DNA from 3 places in the Streptomyces sp. PsTaAH-124 genome. Region 1 is predicted to be linked to each of the others. Evidence: riboswitches for the same ligand, from Rfam matches in the RefSeq annotation. Region 1 holds a riboswitch; each other region holds the start of a gene.
What was found. Region 1 has a riboswitch for cobalamin ahead of metE (5-methyltetrahydropteroyltriglutamate--homocysteine S-methyltransferase). Riboswitches for the same ligand answer to the same signal wherever they lie in the genome.
Positions count from the first base shown of each region.

Region 2: it holds a riboswitch for cobalamin, as region 1 does, so the genes downstream of both, B086_RS39875 (NAD(P)-dependent oxidoreductase) here and metE (5-methyltetrahydropteroyltriglutamate--homocysteine S-methyltransferase) in region 1, are expected to answer to the same signal.
Region 3: it holds a riboswitch for cobalamin, as region 1 does, so the genes downstream of both, nrdI (class Ib ribonucleoside-diphosphate reductase assembly flavoprotein NrdI) here and metE (5-methyltetrahydropteroyltriglutamate--homocysteine S-methyltransferase) in region 1, are expected to answer to the same signal.

Region 1 is NZ_KB892159.1:152,699-159,060, reverse strand. Features, by position in the region: partial or broken gene B086_RS0105175 (ECF transporter S component) at 1-273, shown strand, start outside; gene metE (5-methyltetrahydropteroyltriglutamate--homocysteine S-methyltransferase) at 450-2,762, opposite strand; cobalamin riboswitch at 2,915-3,160, opposite strand; gene B086_RS0105165 (SGNH/GDSL hydrolase family protein) at 3,375-4,553, shown strand; gene B086_RS39195 (helix-turn-helix domain-containing protein) at 4,575-5,192, opposite strand; gene B086_RS0105155 (EamA family transporter) at 5,329-6,165, shown strand.
Region 2 is NZ_KB892165.1:107,421-113,782, reverse strand. Features, by position in the region: gene aceA (isocitrate lyase) at 1-84, opposite strand, end outside; gene B086_RS0112245 (short-chain fatty acyl-CoA regulator family protein) at 477-1,889, shown strand; gene B086_RS0112240 (TOPRIM nucleotidyl transferase/hydrolase domain-containing protein) at 1,959-2,576, shown strand; cobalamin riboswitch at 2,656-2,808, shown strand; gene B086_RS39875 (NAD(P)-dependent oxidoreductase) at 3,081-4,085, shown strand; gene cimA (citramalate synthase) at 4,129-5,898, shown strand; gene B086_RS0112225 (PP2C family protein-serine/threonine phosphatase) at 6,249-6,362, shown strand, end outside.
Region 3 is NZ_KB892165.1:114,784-121,145, reverse strand. Features, by position in the region: gene thiI (tRNA uracil 4-sulfurtransferase ThiI) at 1-206, opposite strand, end outside; gene nrdF (class 1b ribonucleoside-diphosphate reductase subunit beta) at 216-1,238, opposite strand; gene nrdE (class 1b ribonucleoside-diphosphate reductase subunit alpha) at 1,273-3,414, opposite strand; gene nrdI (class Ib ribonucleoside-diphosphate reductase assembly flavoprotein NrdI) at 3,411-3,830, opposite strand; cobalamin riboswitch at 4,002-4,225, opposite strand; gene B086_RS0112255 (malate synthase) at 4,473-6,080, opposite strand; gene aceA (isocitrate lyase) at 6,164-6,362, opposite strand, start outside.

The DNA.
Region 1 (6,362 bases):
TTCGGGTTCCTGCTCAACCTGTCCTTCTGGCCCTTCTCCCTGGACCCCAACAGCTCCATCGCCTATCTGCCCGGCCTGCCCTTCACCGAGCAGTGGCACCGCTACCTCGCCTTCGACCTGGCCACCTCGCTGGGCTGGGACACCGGCCGGGCGGTCACCAACTTCGTGTGCGTCCTGCTGGCGGGACCCGCCGTGCTGACCACCTTCCGGCGGGCCGCCCGCCGGGCCAGGTTCCGCGCCCCGGTCCGCTTCGCCGGGCCCCGGCAGGCCGGATCCGCGCCTGCCCCGGCCCCGATCGCAGCCGCCCCCGACCCTGCCCCCGACCCCGCCGCGGCCGGAGCCCCGGACGCCGACGCGCCCGCCCCGGCCGGTGAGCCGGAGCGGGCGCGCGTACCGTCGAAGACGGGGGAGGCCGGGGACCGGGACGGCCCGGGACTCCCCGCCGCCGGTTAGCCCAGTTCGGCGCGCACCCGGCGGGCCGCGGCGACCAGGTTCTCCAGGGAGGCGCGGGTCTCCGGCCAGGCGCGGGTCTTCAGACCGCAGTCCGGGTTGACCCACAGCCGCTCCGCGGGGATGGCCCCGAGACCGGCGCGCAGCAGTTCGGCCGCCTCCTCCACGCTCGGCACCCGCGGCGAGTGGATGTCGTAGACACCGGGACCGGCCTCGCGCGGATAGCCGTGCGCGGCGAGTTCCCGGGCCACCTGCATGTGCGAGCGGGCCGCTTCGAGGCTGATGACATCGGCGTCGAGGTCGTCGATGGCGGCGACGATGTCCCCGAACTCGGCGTAGCACATGTGGGTGTGGACCTGGGTGTCCGGACGGACCCCGGACGTGGTGAGCCGGAACGCCTCCGTGGCCCACGCCAGATAGGCGGGCCGGTCGGCGGCGCGCAGCGGCAGCGTCTCGCGCAGCGCGGGCTCGTCCACCTGGATGACCGAAGTGCCCGCCGCCTCCAGGTCGTTCACCTCGTCGCGCAGGGCGAGGGCGACCTGCCGCGCGGTGTCGCCCAGCGGCTGGTCGTCGCGCACGAAGGACCAGGCGAGCATGGTCACCGGTCCGGTGAGCATGCCCTTGACCGGCCGGTCGGAGAGCGACTGAGCGTACGTCGTCCAGCGCACCGTCATCGGCTCGGGGCGGGAGATGTCACCGGCCAGGATCGGCGGGCGGACATAGCGGGTGCCGTACGACTGGACCCAGCCGTGCTGGGTGGCGAGGTAGCCGGTGAGCTGCTCGGCGAAGTACTGCACCATGTCGTTGCGTTCGGCCTCGCCGTGCACCAGGACGTCCAGGCCGGTCTTCTCCTGGAAGGAGATCACCTCCTGGATCTCGGCCCTGATGCGCTCCTCGTACTCGGCCGTGCCGGTCCGTCCGGCCCGCAGGTCGGCGCGGGCGGTGCGCAGCTGGGGGGTCTGCGGGAAGGAGCCGACGGTGGTGGTGGGCAGCAGCGGCAGTCCGAGCCGGGCGCGCTGGGCGGTGACCCGCTCGGCGTACGGCTGCCCGCGGCGGGCGTCCGTCTCGGTGACGGCGGCGGCGCGGGCGCGCACGGCCGGGTCGTGGGTGAGCGGGGACTGCTCGCGGGAGGCCAGGTCGGCACGGTTGGCGGCGAGTTCGGCGGCGATGGTGTCGGTGCCCCGGGCGAGGCCCTTGGCGAGGGTGACGACCTCGGCCGTCTTCTGCCGCGCGAAGGCCAGCCAGCGCAGGATCTGCGGGTCGATGTCCCGCTCCGGCGCGGTGTCCAGGGGCACATGGAGCAGGGAGCAGGACGCGGAGACGTCGACGCGGTCGGCCAGGCCCAGCAGGGTGCCGAGCACGGACAGCGAGTGCGCGAGGTCGTTGACCCAGATGTTGCGGCCGTCCACGACACCGGCGACCAGCCGCTTGCCGGGCAGCCCGCCGGCCGCGGCGAGCGCGTCCAGGTTGGCCGCTGCGGGCCCGGTGAAGTCCAGCGCGAGTCCGTCGACGGGGGCCTTGGCCAGCACCGGCAGGGCGTCGCCGAGGCGGTCGAAGTAGGACGCGACCAGCAGCCGGGGCCGGTCGGTGAGGGCGCCGAGGTCGCGGTAGGCGCGCCCGGCGGCGTTCAGCTCGGCCGGGGTCCGGTCCTGCACCAGCGCGGGCTCGTCGAGCTGCACCCATTCGGCGCCCGCCGCGCGCAGGTCGGCCAGCACCTCGGCGTACACCGGCAGCAGCCGGTCCAGCAGCGTGATCGGGTCGAAGTCGGCGGCCACGCCCGGCGCGGGCTTGGCCAGCAGCAGGTAGGTGACGGGGCCGACGAGGACCGGACGGGCCGTCAGGCCGAGCGCGAGGGCCTCCTTCAGCTCGGCGACCTGCTTGGCGGAGTCCGCCGTGAACACCGTGTCCGGGCCCAACTCCGGCACCAGATAGTGGTAGTTGGTGTCGAACCACTTGGTCATCTCCAGCGGAGCGACGTCCTGGGTGCCGCGCGCCATCGCGAAGTAGCCGTCCAGCGCGTCGGCGGCCACGGCGTCCCGGTGCCGGGCCGGGATCGCGCCCACCATGACGGTGGTGTCCAGCACGTGGTCGTAGTACGAGAAGTCGCCGGTCGGGACCTCGCCGACACCGGCCTCGGCCAGCGACTGCCAGGTGGCGCGGCGCAGTTCGGCGGCGGTGGCCCGGAGGGCGTCGGCGTCGACACGGCCCTTCCAGTAGCCCTCGACGGCCTTCTTCAGTTCCCGGTCCGGTCCCTGGCGGGGGTGGCCGTACACGGTGGCCCGTGCTGCCGCGGCTGGGGACGTGGTGGTCACGGAGATCTCCTTCGCGAGATGAATCCCTGAGATCCCGGGGACGGGACGAGAGCGCGAAGGGTCACGGCACCGGAGGGTCACGGCGTGCGGCCGTCCGTCCGATGTGTGCGCCGACCCGCCCTCGAGGTCACCGGGATGTCCGCGCGCGAGTGGTTCACGCGCGGGCAGTTGGCAGGTCTTCGGACTCGCGGGCCCGTCCTCGCCGTACCGATCCGACCGGATCCGTACGAGGGGGACACCTACTGGCCGTCGCTTCCCAGGCCCCGTCCGGGGCCCAGTGCGTATGACGGCGGTCGTTCCCGCTCACCGCTGCGGGGCAGTCCCGGATTCCCACCGGGTTCCCTCTTGCGACGCATCCCGCCTGGCGGACGGGGCGAACCAGCTGCACGGCACACCCTACGGGTCGGTTCCCGGCGGCGGGGGATCACGTCCACCATGCGGATGTCGCGCTGAGACGCGTGCACCACCCCGGCGGGCCGTACCTCTCATGGCTTTGGGCTACAGTATTTAAGTAATTGCCTAAAAGTCTTAGGGAAAACTCCACGACTCTCAGGCAGCAGGCAACAAGCAGTACCTCAGGCAGTCAGGCAGTACAGAACCGGAGCGGCCCCCATGAACCCCCCGTACGACCGGATCACCACCCCCGTCACCGCGGACCTCCTGCGCGGCTTCCTCGATCTGGAGGAGACCGCGCACGGACTGCTGCCCCACCGGCTGCCCGCCCGCGCCCGCCGCCAGATCCCCGACGCGCAGCTCGCCATGGCCGAGTCCCAGCCCTCCGGCGTACGGCTGGTCTTCCGCACCCGCGCCACGGACATCGAGCTGGACACGCTCCCCACCAAGCGCGTCTACGCCGGTGTCCCGCCGCCCGCGGACGGCGTGTACGACCTGCTGGCCGACGGCCGGCTCACCGCCCAGGCGACGGTGCCCGGCGGCAACGTCCGTGTCATCACCGACATGGTCACCCAGGCGGCCGAACTGCGGGAGGGGCCCATGGGCACCGCCCGCTTCACCGGCCTGCCCGAGGGCGACAAGGACATCGAGATCTGGCTCCCGCACACGGAGACCACCGAGCTGATCGCCCTGCGCACCGACGCCCCCGTGGAGCCGGCGCCGGACCGGGGGCGCCGGGTGTGGCTGCACCACGGCAGCTCCATCAGCCACGGCTCGAACGCCACCCATCCGACGGGCACCTGGACCGCCCTGGCCGCCGCCGGGGGCGATGTGGACCTGGTCAACCTGGGTTTCGGCGGCGGCGCGCTGCTCGACCCGTTCACCGCCCGCGCGATGCGCGACACCCCGGCCGACCTGATCAGCGTCAAGATCGGCATCAACATCGTCAACGGCGACGTGATGCGGCTGCGTGCCTTCGGTCCCGCGGTGCACGGCTTCCTCGACACGGTCCGCGAGGGCCATCCGACCGCTCCGCTGCTGGTCGTCTCGCCCCTGCTGTGCCCGGTCCAAGAGGACACGCCCGGCCCCCTGATGTCCGACTTCACGGACGGCACCCTGCGCTTCCGGGCCACCGGCGACCCGGCCGAACGCGCCGCCGGACGCCTCACGCTCACCGTGATCCGCGCCGAGCTGGCCCGGATCGTCGCCGAGCGGCAGGCCGACGACCCGCACCTGTACCACCTCGACGGCCGTGAGCTGTACGGCGAGCGGGACCACGCCGAGTTCCCGCTGCCGGACGGGATCCACCCCGGCCCGGAGGCCCACCACCGCATCGCCCACCACTTCACCCGGCTCGCCTTCGGCGCGGGCGGCCCGTTCGCGGCCGTGACCGCGTGACCGGGTGACCGGGCTAGGCGATCAGCCGATGCCCGTACCCGTACCCGCAGTCGTCTCCGCCCCCGCCCCCGCCCCCGGCGGGAGCTGGACCGTCATGACCAGATGGCAGCTCCCGGTGCCGGACCCGCGGTAGGTGTGCGGGAGGTCGCCGCGGAAGGCGGCCGTCTGCCCGGCGGCGACGGGGTGTTCGGTGCCGTCGACGACGAGGACCATCCGGCCGTGGGTCACACTGACGGTCTCCATGACCCCGGCCTGGTGCGGATGGCTCGGGTACTCCTCGCCGGGTTCGAGCCGCCAGCGCCAGACCTCGACCGGCGCCGCCCCCGGGGTGGTGAGCATCAGCCGGGCCTCGCCGCCGTGCTCGCCGGACCACAGCGGAGCGACGTCCTCGGCGGCCACGACGCGCACCCGCTCCTCGCCCGGCCCCTCCACCAGCGCGGAGACCGGGACACCGAGGGTGTCGGCCAGCCGGACCAGGGTGGCGAAGTTCGGATTGCCCTGGGCCTTCTCCAGGCCGACCAGGGCTCCCTTGCTGACCTGGGCGCGGCGGCCGAGTTCGTCCAGGGACAGCCCGGCGCGGGTGCGGGCCGTGCGCACGTTGTGCGCGAGCGTCCGCAGGGCCGCCTCTGTCTCGGCCATCCGATCACCTCTCTGCGACTGTCTCTACGACCGGCCACTGCCGGTCGGTACATCGGACCGTACGGTCATTCGGTTGACATATCCCGGTCGGTCCGTTGTACGGTCTGGTCGTTCCACTGATGGTAAGGGATGGACCGTGATCGCTCTGCTGCTGGCCCTGGGCAGTTCTCTCGCCTACGGCTGCGCCGACTTCCTCGGCGGCCTCGGCGCCCGCAAGGCCCATGTGCTGCGCACCGTGCTGGTCGCGGCCCCGGCCTCGCTCGCGGTCGAGCTGCTGCTGTGGCCGGTGCTCGGCGCCTCGTTCAGCCCGGCCGCCCTGGGCTGGGGCGCCGCCTCCGGTGTCGCCTCGGCCCTGGCGTTCGCCCTGCTCTACCGGACCCTGGCGATCGGTCCGATGAACGTACTGTCCCCGGTGACCGCGCTGGTGTCCGCCGCGCTGCCGGTGACCGTGGGCCTGCTCCAGGGCGAGCACCTGGCCGCGGCCGGACTGATCGGACTTCCCCTCGCGCTCGTCGCGGTCGTCCTGGTCAGCGCCGGGCCCGGTGCCGGGCCCGCGCGCCCTTCCCGTACGGCACTGCTGCTGGCCCTCGGCGCGGGCGCCGCCATCGCCGTCCAACTGGTCTGCCTGCACCAGACGCCGTCCGGCAGCGGTGTGGCCCCGCTGATCACCGGGCGGGCGGTCTCCTCGGCCGTCGTCCTGGCCGCGGCCGGGATCCTGCGCCGCAGGCTCGGCCCGCAGCGGCCCGCGTACGCGCTGTCGGCGGCGGCGGGCGCGCTGGACTCCGTGGCGAACCTGCTGTTCCTGTGCGCCGCCCGCAGCGGTGACCTGAGCGTCGTCGCCGTGATCACCGCCCTCTATCCGGCGGGCACCGTCCTGCTCGCCCGGGGCGTCCTCGCCGAACGGGTCCACCGCACCCAGCTCGTCGGGCTGGGCGCCGCCGCCGTCGCGGTCAGCCTGCTCGCCCTGGCCTGACCCGCCGCCGCGGCGCCCTGCGTGAACCGGGCGAGCAGGGCGCCGGAGAGTTCGGTCTCGGCGGGGGAGCAGTCGACGCCGGCCGCCGAATAGGCCGCCCGCTCGTGCTCGCCGTCCGCCGACTCCAGGTGTGCGTACGGTCATCAGCGGCGGCGCCTCCTCCGCACTCGCCTGCTCGTACTCCCGCCGCGGCAGCG
Region 2 (6,362 bases), on a different contig from region 1:
GGTGCGCTGGACGCCCTGCCAGCGCGGGTCGGTGGCCCAGCGCCGGGCGAGTTCCGCGGCCGCCTGTGTGTTCGGCTTGGTCATGTCTGTCACCGTCTCCTCGGTCTGCCACGGATGCGAATCCACCGGCCGTCATGGCGTGTAATGGCACTGCGTGTCTTGAACGACTCGTCGAAGGGTGCGGCCCGCCGCCACCCGTGGTGGGCGCACGTGAGCAACGTTGCCGGTCCGGGACGCCACCGGTGTCAGGATCTCCGACGTCAGGGCGGTGAATCGGACCCCGCTCCCCGGTGGCGCCGGCCCGTTCCGGCGGGCCGCACTACGACTCTGGCACTGGCACTGAGTGCCAACAACCATGGACGGCTGCCAAGTTCTGCGTATCTTTCCCTCGTTTTTTGCCAAGGTTGCGAAGACCGCGCACGGCGCCGGTTCGCCTAGGCTGGGCGGGACGTGCCGTCGGCCCGGAGGAGTGAGCGGTGAGCAGGACGTACGCGGGCGCCCGGCTGCGGCGGCTGCGCGAGGACCGCCGGATGAGCCAGGCCGAACTGGCCCGGGTGCTGTGCATCTCGCCCAGCTATCTGAACCAGATGGAGCACGACTCCCGGCCGCTCACCGTGCCCGTGCTGCTCCGGCTGACCGAGACCTTCGGCATCGACCCGGGCTTCTTCTCCGAGCGCGACACCACCCGGCTGGTGGCCGACCTGCGTGAGGCGCTGGCCGGGGAGATCGCCGAGTCCCGGGTCACCGCGGCCGATCTCGCCGACCTCGCCTCCCGGACGCCCGCCGTGGCCCGGGTGCTGCTGGACCTCGGCCGCCGCAACCAGGAGCTGTCCGAGCGGCTGGCCGGTGCCACCGACGGCCGGGACGGCGCGCGCACCCCCGCCTCCTCACCGCACGAGGAGGTACGGGACTTCTTCTACCGGCGGCGCAACTACCTGCACGCCACCGACCTCGCCGCCGAGGACCTGGCCGCGCGGACCGGGGTCCGGCCGGGCGAGACGACCGCCGCCCTCACCGCCCGGCTCGCCGCCTCCCACGGCGTCCACCTGGCCGCCGAGACCGGCGACCGGCTGCACCACTACGACGAGAGCACCCGCACCCTGCACCTGTCCCCGCGGCTGCGCCCCGGCCGCCGCGCCTTCCGCATGGCCACCCAGCTCGCCCTGCTGGAACACGGCGACGACTTCGCCCGGCTGGCCGCCGAGGACTTCGCCCCCGGCACCCCGGCCCACGGCCTGACCCGCATCGGCATCGCCCACTACTTCGCCGCCGCGCTGATCCTCCCGTACACCGCGTTCCACGCGGCGGCCGAGGAGGCCCGCTACGACATCGAACGCCTCACCGACCACTACGGAGTCGGCTACGAGACCGTCTGCCACCGGCTGAGCACCCTCCAGCGGCCCCGGCTGCTCGGCGTCCCCTTCTCCTTCGTCCGCGTCGACCGGGCCGGCAACATGTCCAAGCGCCAGTCGGCCACCGACTTCCACTTCTCCCGGGGCGGCGGCACCTGCCCGCTGTGGAACGTGTACGAGGCGTTCGCCGTGCCCGGCCGCATCCATGTGCAGATCGCCGCCATGCCCGACGGGCGCCGCTACCTGTGGACCGCCCGCGCCGTCACCCGGCACCGCGGCGGCTGGGGCGAGCCCGGCCGGGTCTACGCCATCGGCCTCGGCTGCGAGATCCGCCACGCCCACCGCCTCGTCTACTCCGAGGGCCTGGACCTCGGCAACGCCGCGGCGGCCACTCCCATCGGCATGGGCTGCCGCGTCTGCGAACGCCTCGACTGCTCGCAGCGGGCCGCGCCACCGCTCGGCCGCCCGCTGCTCATCGACCAGCACAGCAGCACCTTCGTGCCCTATCCGGTCACGGGCGCCGGGCCGCTCACGTAGGCCGGGTCCGGGTCCGGGGCCGGGGAAATCCTCTGGCACGGTGGCGTGAGCGGGGCGGAGACTCCTCCCATGGCTGACATGGACGCGTTCCGGGAAGCGGTCCTCGCGTGGGCGTCGGGCGGACCCGGCGGTCCCGCGCGCGAACGGGCCGCGCTGCTGCCCGTCCGGACCGCCGTCCTGCTCGAAGGGCCGAGCGATGCGGCGGCGGTCGACGCGCTGGCCGCCCGGGACGGCCGGGACCTGGCAGCCGAGGGCGTCTGCGTGCTGCCGATGGGCGGTGTCACCAACGTCGGGCGCTTCGCCCGCCTCCTCGGCCCCACCGGCCTCGGCCTGCGTCTCACCGGACTGTGCGACGAGGGGGAGCGCCGCTACTACGCCCGCGCCCTCGCCCCGGCCGGTGCGGCACCGGACGCGTACTTCGTGTGCGCGGCGGACCTGGAGGACGAACTCGTCCGCGCCCTGGGTGTCGCCCGCGTCGAGGAACTGATCCGGGACGAGGGCGACCTGCGCGCCCTGCGGACCTTCGGGAACCAGCCCGCGCAGCGCGAGCGCACCGCGCACCAGCGGCTGCGGCGCTTCCTCGGCACCAAGAAGGGCCGCAAGATCCACTACGGCCGGGTCCTCGTGGAGGCCCTCGCGCCGGGACACGTACCGGCCCCGCTCGCCGCCCTGCTTGCCCGAGTGTGACCGCCGGGCACCCGGGCGGGCGGCGCTCCGCCCGACCCCTCGGGAATTCCCGTACCGAATAGGGGGTTCGCGGCGGCCGTAGGGGGGTCCGGGGAACGGGGCCCGCTGCTATACATGAATCACCAGTGCCTGCGAAGCGGGGAAGCCGGTGAGAATCCGGCACGGTCCCGCCACTGTGACCGGGGAGAAATCCCCGGAAGTCAGATTGCCGCCCGCAGGTGTCACGACGAGGCCCACGAGGATGGTGCTGATGCGTTACGGGAATCTCCCGCATGCCGGGACAGGGCGCCGCACGCTTTCGGCGCCTGCATTCGCAATCCTCGCCTAGCTCCGTCGGGGGCTGAATCCGGCGTGCCCGCGCGCACGCGTTCCACGGTGACCGCACGCGAACCGACCGCCCCGGTGGCCGCTTGCGCTGCCGACCTGTGCCGCGTGGCCCGCGCACCGCCCCTCAGACACCGCCGATTCCGCGTGCGTGAGCATCCGGGGATGGGAAGAGAAGAAGTGACAAAGATCGTTCTCTGGCGTCCGATGTACGACTCCTCGGGCGCCGACAGACTGCGCGGCCTCGGTGCCGAAGTCGTCGTCGTGGATTCCTCCGAGGAATCCGAGGTGATGTCGGCGGTGGCCGACGCCGACGCGCTCTGGGTGCGCTATCCCGAGAAAGTCAGCCGCCGGATACTCGCGGCGGCACCCCGGCTCACCGTCGTCTCCACCTCCGGATTCGGCACCGACAACGTCGACATCGAGGCGGCCACCGAATTCGGGATCCTCGTCGTCAACCAGCTCGGTTTCGGCCGGATTCCGGTCAGCGAACACATCGTCATGCTGATCCTGGCCACGCTCAAACAGCTCCACTGGGCCGACCCGGCCACCCGCGACGGCTCCGCCTGGCGGCAGCGCAGCGACCTCAGCCTCCACGAACTGCACGGCAGGACGGTGGGCGTCGTCGGACTCGGCTACGTCGGCGCCGAGACCGCCCGGAAGCTGACCGCCGGTTTCGGCGCGGACGTACTCGCCTACGACCCGTACGCCGATCCCCGCATCGCCCATCTGGTCGGCGCCGAACTCGTCACCTCCCTGGACGAGTTGCTGTCCCGGTCCACGATCCTCGCGCTCGCGCCCGCCCTGACCGCGACCTCGCGGCAGATGATCGGCGCCGACCAGCTCGCCCGGCTGCCGCGCGGCTCCTTCGTCGTCAACTGCTCCCGCGGCGGCGTCCTCGACACCGAGGCGCTGGTCGCCGCGCTGGAGAGCGGCCACATCGCGGCGGCCGGACTCGACGTCGTCGAACCGGAGCCGCTGCCCGCCGGGCACCCGCTGCTCAGCCACCCGCGCGTCATCCTCACCCCGCACACCGCCGGACTGACCGCCGAGACCATCGTGCGGATGACCGACTCCGCGGTCACCCAGCTCGGGACGGCGCTGCGCGGCGACCTCCCCGCCGCACCGGTCAACCGCGCCGCCTGGGACGGCGACCGCTCGCGCCGTAGGACCGTGCTCCCGTAGACCGCCGCGCACGGACCCAGGAACTCCCCAGGAAGGACGCCCAGTGGCTCACACCCGCACCACACCGGCAGACACCCCCCTCGGCGACGATTTCCATCTCTACGACACCACCCTCCGCGACGGCGCACAGCGCGAGGGGATCTCCTACTCCGTCGCGGAGAAGCTCACCACCGCCCGCACCCTGGACGCCCTGGGCGTCGGCTTCATCGAGGGCGGCTGGCCGGGCGCACTGCCCAAGGACACCGCGTTCTTCGCCCGAGCGACGGATGAACTGCACCTGAAGCACGCCGCGTTGGTCGCCTTCGGCAGCACCCGCAAGCCGGGCCGCAGCGCCGAACAGGACCCGCAGGTACGGGCCCTGCTCGACTCCCGGGCCCCGGTGATCACCCTGGTCGCCAAGTCCGACCGGCGGCACATCGAACGGGCGCTGCGCACGGACGTGGCGGAGAACTGTGCGATGGTCCGGGACACCGTGCGCCTCCTGGTGGCCGAGGGCCGCCGGGTCTTCCTCGACGCCGAACACTTCTTCGACGGCTACGCCGCCGACCCCGCCACCGCGCTGCGGGTGCTGGACGCCGCCATGGGCGCGGGCGCCGACGTCGCCGTCCTGTGCGACACCAACGGCGGCCAGCTCCCCGGCCGGCTCGCCGAGACCGTCGGCGAGGTCGCCGCCCGCACCGGGTTCCGTATCGGCATCCACTGCCAGGACGACACCGGGTGCGCCGTGGCCAACACCATCGCCGCCGTGGAGGCGGGCGCCACCCACGTCCAGTGCACCGCCAACGGCTACGGCGAACGGGCGGGCAACGCCGACCTGTTCGCGGTCATCGGCAACCTCACCACCAAGCTCGGCATGCCGGTGGTGCCGCGCACCCGGCTCGGCGACCTGACCCGCACCGCCCACGCCCTCGCCGAGACCGCGCACATCAGCCCCGACCGGCACCAGCCCTACGTCGGCGCGGCGGCCTTCGCCCACAAGGCGGGCCTGCACGCCAGCGCGATCAAGGTGGACCCCGCGCTCTACCACCACATCGACCCGGACGTCGTGGGCAACGGCACCCGCATCCTGGTGAGCGAGATGGCCGGGCGCACCAGCCTGGAACTCAAGTGCCTGGAACTCGGCTTCGGACTCGACGACCTGGAAGCCCTCTCCCGGGCGGTCGCCCGGATCAAGCGTCTGGAGGCGGGCGGGTGGTCCTTCGAGGCGGCGGACGCCTCCCTGGAACTGCTCCTGCACGACGAACTGACGGCCGGCGAGCCCGGCGGCCAGGGCGGGCCGGGACGCCCGTTCCCGCCCTTCACTCCCCTGTCGTACCAGGTCGTGGAGCGCCGCGCCCCGGACGGCGCGGTCGTCTCCGAGGCGATGGTCCGGCTGAGCCTGCCCGACGCGGAGGGCGCGGAGGGCACGGACGGGAACGACGGCATGGACGGCACGGTCGGCAGCGCCCCGGCGACCGGCCGGAGCACCCGGGAGGCCACCGCCACCGCCGAGGGCAACGGCCCCCTCGAAGCGCTCGACGCGGCCCTGCGCCGGGCCCTCGCCCCGCACCTGCCGTGGCTCGACGAGGTCCGCCTCGCCGACCACAGCGTCCGCGTCCTGGACGCGGTGGCCGAGCGCTCCGCGGACGGTTCCGCGGACGGCACCGCGCTGACCCGCGTCCTCGTCGTCTCCCGCGACGCCGAACGGGAGTGGACCACGACCGGTGTGCACGCCAGTGTCGTCGTCGCCGCCATGCAGGCCCTGACCGACGCCCTCGCCCACAAGGCACTGCGCGCCCCCGGACGGCCCCGGGCGAGCGTCCCGGCCTCCTGACCCGCCGACGCACCTCCCCCCACCACGCACACACCGTCACCGCCCCTCCTCCGGCCCCCTTCCGGCCTCTTTCCGGTCCTCTTCCGGCCCGCCGTGTCCCCGTGCGCGGACACGGCGGCCGGGGCGCCGGCCGACGCGCCCCGGTGCCCCGGCCCCGCCCCCGCCGCGCCCCGAAGAGGGGGCCGATAGGGTGTCCCCGCGCGGCGTGCGGGCCCGTCGCCGGGCGGTGGGAGCAGGTCCGCGGTTCATATGTCGGAGTCGGTCCGGGCGACGGGCCGGACCACGGCCGGGCGCGAGGGTCGCCCGGAGCGGACTGCGGGCGGCGGACGGCGGAGGACGGCGGAGCGGTGATGGCGGACGACCGGAACGGGCCACGGGACGGGGACGAGGAGCCGCGGACACGCGACGCGGCGGGGGAGGACCCGTACGCCTCACTGCTCGGCCTTCCGCTCAGCTCCGACCTG
Region 3 (6,362 bases), on a different contig from region 1:
CCGACCACGGTGACGTTCTGCGCGGTCTTGATCCAGGTCGAGCCGCCGATCCCGCGCAGCGCGATCCGCAGGTTGTCGTGCAGCCGCTCGGTGAACAGGTGCCGGTTGCGGCCCTTGAGGAAGATCTCGCCGTGCTTGAGCAGGACGCAGGCGCCGTGCGGCGCGGTGCCCGCCCGGGGAGCGGGCACCTGGGGGTTGCCGGACATATGAGCCTCTCAGAAGTCCCAGTCGTCGTCGGAGGTGTTCTCCGCCTTGCCCATGACGTACGAGGAGCCGGAACCGGAGAAGAAGTCGTGGTTCTCGTCCGCGCCCGGCGAGAGCGCCGCCAGGATCTCCGGGTTGACCTCGGTCTCCGCGGCGTCGAAGCGGGCCGGGTAACCGAGGTTCATCAGCGCCTTGTTCGCGTTGTAGCGGACGAAGACGGCCACGTCGTCCATCAGGCCCAGCGGCTCGTACAGCTCGCCCGAGTAGCGCAGCTCCAGCTCGTACAGCTCCTCCAGCAGCGCGTGGGTGAAGGCGCGCATCTCCTCCTGGCCCGCCGCCGTCAGCCGCTCCAGGCCGCGCTGGAACTTGTAGCCGGAGTAGTAGCCGTGCACCGCCTTGTCGCGCAGGATCAGCCGGATCATGTCGGCGGTGTTGGTGAGCAGCGCGTGCGTGGAGAAGTGCAGCGGCAGATAGAAGCCCGCGTACAGCAGCAGCGACGACAGCAGCGTGGAGGCGACCTTCCGCTTGAGCGGGTCGTCGCCGTAGTAGTGCGCGAGGACGGTCTTGCAGCGCTGCTGGAGGACGTCGTTGGCCACCGCCCAGCGGTAGGCGTCGTCGATCTCCGGGGTGCTGGAGAGGGTGGAGAACACCGAGGAGTAGCTGCGGGCGTGCACGGCCTGCATGAAGGCGATGTTGGTGTAGACGGCCTGCTCGTGCTCGGTGCGCGCGTCCTGGATCTGGACGATCTCGCCGACCGTGGCCTGCACGGTGTCGAGCATGGTCAGACCGGTGAACACCCGCATGGTCAGGGTGCGTTCGTCCGCGGTGAGCCGCTGCTGCCAGGCGCCCACGTCGTTGGAGAGCGGCACCTTCTCGGGCAGCCAGAAGTTGGCGGTGAGCCGGTTCCACACCTCCAGGTCCTTCTCGTCGGTGACGCGGTTCCAGTTGACCGGGCGCAGCCGGGCGGCCGGGTCCTGGCGGAAGGCCGGCGGGGTGACCGAGATCTCGGTCAGCGGGGCGGGGGTGGTGGTCATCGGGGTGCTTTCGTGAACGGGGCGTGCGAGGGGGTCACAGGGTGCAGGACAGGCAGTTCTCGATCTCGGTGCCCTCCAGGGCCTCCTGGCGCAGCCGGATGTAGTAGAGCGTCTTGATGCCCTGGCGCCAGGCGAGGATCTGCGCCTTGTTGAGGTCGCGGGTGGTGGCCGTGTCCCGGAAGAACAGCGTGCAGCTGAGCCCCTGGTCGACATGGCGGGTGGCCGCCGCGTAGGTGGCGATGATCTTCTCGTAGCCGATCTCGTACGCGTCCTGGAAGTACTCCAGGTTGTCGTTGTCCATGTGCGGCGCCGGGTAGTAGACGCGGCCGAGCTTGCCCTCCTTGCGGATCTCCACCTTGGAGGCGATCGGGTGGATGGAGGCGGTCGAGTCGTTGATGTAGCTGATGGACCCGGTCGGCGGCACGGCCTGGAGGTACTGGTTGTAGATGCCGTGCTCCCGCACTGACCGCTTCAGCTCGCGCCAGTCGTCCTGCGTGGGCAGCGCGATCCCCGCGTCGGCGAACAGCTCCCGCACCCGCGCGGTGGCCGGCTCCCAGGCCCGCTCGGTGTACTGGTCGAAGTACGAGCCGTCGGCGTACGCGGACTTCTCGAACCCGTCGAAGGCGGTGCCGCGTTCGATCGCGATCCGGTTCGAGGCGCGCAGCGCGTGGTAGGCGATCGTGTAGAAGTACAGGTCGGTGAAGTCGACGCCCTCCTCGCTGCCGTAGTGGATGCGCTGCGAGGCGAGGTAGCCGTGCAGGTTCATCTGGCCCAGGCCGATGGAGTGCGAGAGGTCGTTGCCGTGTGCCACGGACGGCACCGCGTCGATGTGCGACTGGTCGGAGACGGACGTCAGACCGCGCACCGCTGTCTCCACGCTCGCGCCGAGGTCGGGGGAGGCCATGGCGGCGGCGATGTTCAGCGAGCCCAGGTTGCAGGAGATGTCCCGGCCGACGGTCTCGTAGCCGAGCGAGGCGTCGTACGTGCTCGGCGTGTTCACCTGGAGGATCTCCGAGCACAGGTTGGACATGTTGATCCAGCCCGGGATCGGGTTGGCCCGGTTCACGGTGTCCTCGAACAGCAGATACGGGTAGCCCGACTCGAACTGAAGCTCCGCGATCGTCTTGAAGAACTCGCGGGCGCTGAGCGTGGTCTTGCGGATGCGCGGGTTGGCGACCAGGTCGTCGTAGTGCTCGCTGACGGAGAGATCGGCCAGCGGCCTGCCGTACTCGCGTTCCACGTCGTAGGGCGAGAACAGGTGCATGTCCTCGTTGCGCTTGGCCAGTTCGAAGGTGATGTCCGGGACGACCACGCCCAGCGACAGCGTCTTGATGCGGATCTTCTCGTCCGCGTTCTCCCGCTTGGTGTCCAGGAACCGCATGATGTCCGGGTGGTGGGCGTGCAGGTAGACCGCGCCCGCGCCCTGGCGCGCGCCGAGCTGGTTGGCGTAGGAGAAGGAGTCCTCCAGCAGCTTCATCACCGGGACCACCCCGGAGGACTGGTTCTCGATCTTCTTGATCGGGGCGCCCTGTTCGCGCAGGTTGGTCAGCAGCAGCGCCACCCCGCCGCCGCGCTTGGACAGCTGGAGCGCCGAGTTGACGCCCCGGCCGATGGACTCCAGGTTGTCCTCGACGCGCAGCAGGAAGCAGGAGACCAGCTCGCCGCGCTGCGCCTTGCCCGCGTTGAGGAAGGTCGGCGTGGCCGGCTGGAAGCGGCCGGTCATCATCTCGTCCACCAGCCGGGACGCCAGCGCCTCGTCCCCGGCGCCGAGGAACAGCGCGGTCGCGGCCACCCGGTCCTCGTAGCGCTCCAGGTAGCGGGAGCCGTCGAAGGTCTTGAGCGTGTACGACGTGTAGTACTTGAACGCGCCGAGGAAGGTGCGGAAGCGGTGCTCGTGGGCGTACGCCCGCCGGTACAGGCCCTTGACGAACTCCCAGTCGTAGCGCCGGATCGGGGCTTCCTCGTAGTAGTCGTTCTCGATCAGGTGGTCGATCTTCTCCTTGAGGGTGGGGAAGACCACCGTGTTCGGGTTGACGTGCTGGAGGAAGTACTGGCGTACGGCCTCGCGGTCCTTGTCGAACTGGATGCGGCCGTCGCAGTCGTACATGTTCAGCAGGGCGTTGAGCGCGTGGTAGTCCTTGCGCGTACCGACCGACTCGCGCTGGGCGGTGATCACGCCGCCGCCGATGAGTGTCGTGTCCAAAACGTCCTCAGTCCTTCCCTCACGGCACGGACGTCGCGCTCCGTGCCCAGCAGTTCGAATCGGTACAGCTCCGGAACCCCGCACTTCGCCGCGATCACCCGTCCGGCCAGGCAGTAGTCCGCGCCGAAGTTGGTGTTGCCGGACGCGATGACCCCGCGCAGCAGCGCGCGGTTGGCCTCGACGTTCAGAAAGCGGATCACCTGCCTGGGGACCGCCCCGGCGCGTTCGCCGCCGCCGTAGGTCGGCGTGATCAGCACATACGGCCCGGTCACCCGCGGCAGGCCGTCGCGGTGCGGATGCAGGGGGATGCGCGTGGCGGGCAGACCCAGCTTCTCCACGAAGCGCTTGGTGTTCTCCGAGACGCTGGAGAAATACACGAGGCCGCTCATCGACCGCCGCTCCTCTCGCTCGTTCCCGTCCCTGTCCGAGGACCGGGGGAGGAGGAGCGTCGCGGCGCGTACGGCGGGGCCGGGCGGCGGCGGAAGAAGGGCACGCCGGACCCGGGTCCGTGCTGCTGCCACGCGGCCCTCCCTCGGGGCCTCGGAGCACGCACGCCGCTCGTCGGCGTACGCACCGGTGGCAGGTCTTCGGACTCGCGGGCGTGTCTCGTGTCGTACGAGACGTCTACTGGCCGTCGCTTCCCAGGCCCGGTCCACCGGGTCCAGTGCGTATGACGGCGGTCGTTCCCGCTCACCGCTGCGGGGCAGTCCCGGATTCCCACCGGGTTCCCTCTTGCCTCGCCGGGCACCGGAGTGCCTGGCGAACCACCAGCACGGCCAACACTACATCTAGAACGCTGCCGTGGTGCACAGCCCCAGATGTTGTGTCTTCGGGAAAACTTAGGTATACCTAAGCCCTGTCGCGGTGGCGGCGGCGCACGGCGCGCGGACCCGGAAACGGCACGGGCGGGAAGCGCCGTACCCGCGCTTCCCGCCCGTCTCCCGGGGCACCGCCGCGGCCCTCACCGCACCGGTGCCGTCGCGCACCCCTCGGTACGCGCCGCGCCCGGACCCCTCAGTCCGGCCGCAGGCTCATCCCCGCTCGCACCCCCCGGCGCCCGTACGGCGCACCAGGTGGCGCGCGTACGCGTCGGGGGTGAAGAACAGCGGCAGCTCACCGGCGAGCGCGGTGCGCTCGAACAGCGCGCGCACCTCCTCCAGCGGCGCCCACGGGTAGGCGGCGCCCAGTGCTGCCAGCTCGTCGTCGAGCATCCGCAGCACCGTCTCCCGGTCGACCACCCGGTGCCGCAGCCACTGCCAGATCTGCGTCCGGGCGACCTCGGCGGTGGCCGTGTCCTCCAGCAGCCCGTCCACGACGACGGTGCCCCGCCCGCCGAGCCAGGCAGCGAAGCAGCGCAGCGCGACGGCGACGCCCGTGCGCACCCCCTCCGGGGTCGGCGGGGCGCTGATCCGCCGCACCGACAGCAGCTCGGCGGCGCCCGCCTCGACGTCCTCGCGGGTGCGGTCGAGCTGGTGCGGCCGCTCGCCCAGGACCCCGTCGAACGCCTCCCGGCAGACCGGGACCAGCTCGGCACAGGCCACCTGGGACCCGTCGAAGCCGTCCTCCGCCTCCCGCTCCTTGTCCAGCCGGACCGCCGCGACGGCCGCCTCGCGCGCCGCCGCGTCCGCGCCCGGCACCTGGGCCGCCCGCCCGCCGACGGCATGCGCGCCGCGCCGGTGGCACGTGCGCACCAGCAGCTCGGTGTACGCCCGCAGGAACGGCGCCGTCATCGGCACCCCCGCGCGCTCCGGCAGCAGGAAGTCGGTGCGGTGGCCGAAGGTGCGCACGAGGCTGAACAGGTAGTCCCGGCGGCCCGCGGTCAGACCCGCACCGTGCTCGCGCAGCTCGTGGAGGATCTCCTCCATCTCGAAGGCGGCGGTGACCGTCTCGATCAGCACGGTGGCCCGGACGGTGCCCCGGGGGATGCCCAGCAGCTCCTGGGCGAGCAGGAACACGTCGTTCCACAGCCGTGCCTCGTACCGGTTCTCCAGCTTGGGCAGCGAGAAGTACGGGCCGCTCCCGTCCTCGGTCCGCCGCCGGGCGCAGTGGAAGAAGTACAGGCCGAAGTCGGCCAGGGCGGCGGGCACCGGCGCGCCGTCGTGCTCCAGGTGCGCCTCGTCCAGGTGCCAGCCGCGCGGGCGGACCATGACGGTGGGGATCCGGCCGCCGCCCGCCCGGTGCTCCCCGCCGCCGGGTGCGGGCGGGCCGATCCGGCCCTCGACGGTGTCCAGCAGGGTCAGCTGCCCGCCCACGACGTTGTCCCACAGCGGTGCGGTGGCGTCCTCGAAGTCGGCCGTCCACACCTGGGCGCCGGAGGCCAGCGCCTCGACGGCCGTCCGGCGGTCCGGCGGCCCGGTGATCTCCACCCGCCGGTCGGCCAGACCGGGCGCGGGCGGCGCGACCCGCCAGAACGGGTCGGCGCGCACGGCGGCGGTCACCATGGGGAAGCCGAGCGGGGAGCCCGACGCCAGCCGCATCGCCTGGCGCCGCCGCTCCTTCAGCAGGTCGCGCCGGCGCTCCGCGAACGCGGCGGCCAGCCGGCCGACGAAGTCCAGGGCGCCGGGGGTCAGGATCTCCTCGTGCCGGGGGCCGGGAGCGGCGAGGACACGGACGGGCCGGGGCGGTGCGAGGGTGGTCATCGGGTTCTCCTTCGGACGCGACAGGACCCACGGGCGGCCCCGGGCGGGGGCCGCGCCGTACAGCCGTACAGGCCGTGCAGCGGCTAGTGGAACTGCTCCTCCTCCGTGGAGCCGGCCAGGGCGGTGGTGGAGGAGGCGGGGTTGACGGCCGTGGAGACCAGGTCGAAGTAGCCGGTGCCGACCTCGCGTTGGTGCCTGACCGCGGTGAACCCGTCGGCCTGCGCGGCGAACTCGCGCTCCTGGAGGTCGACATAGGCGGTCATGCCGTGCTCGGCGTAGCCG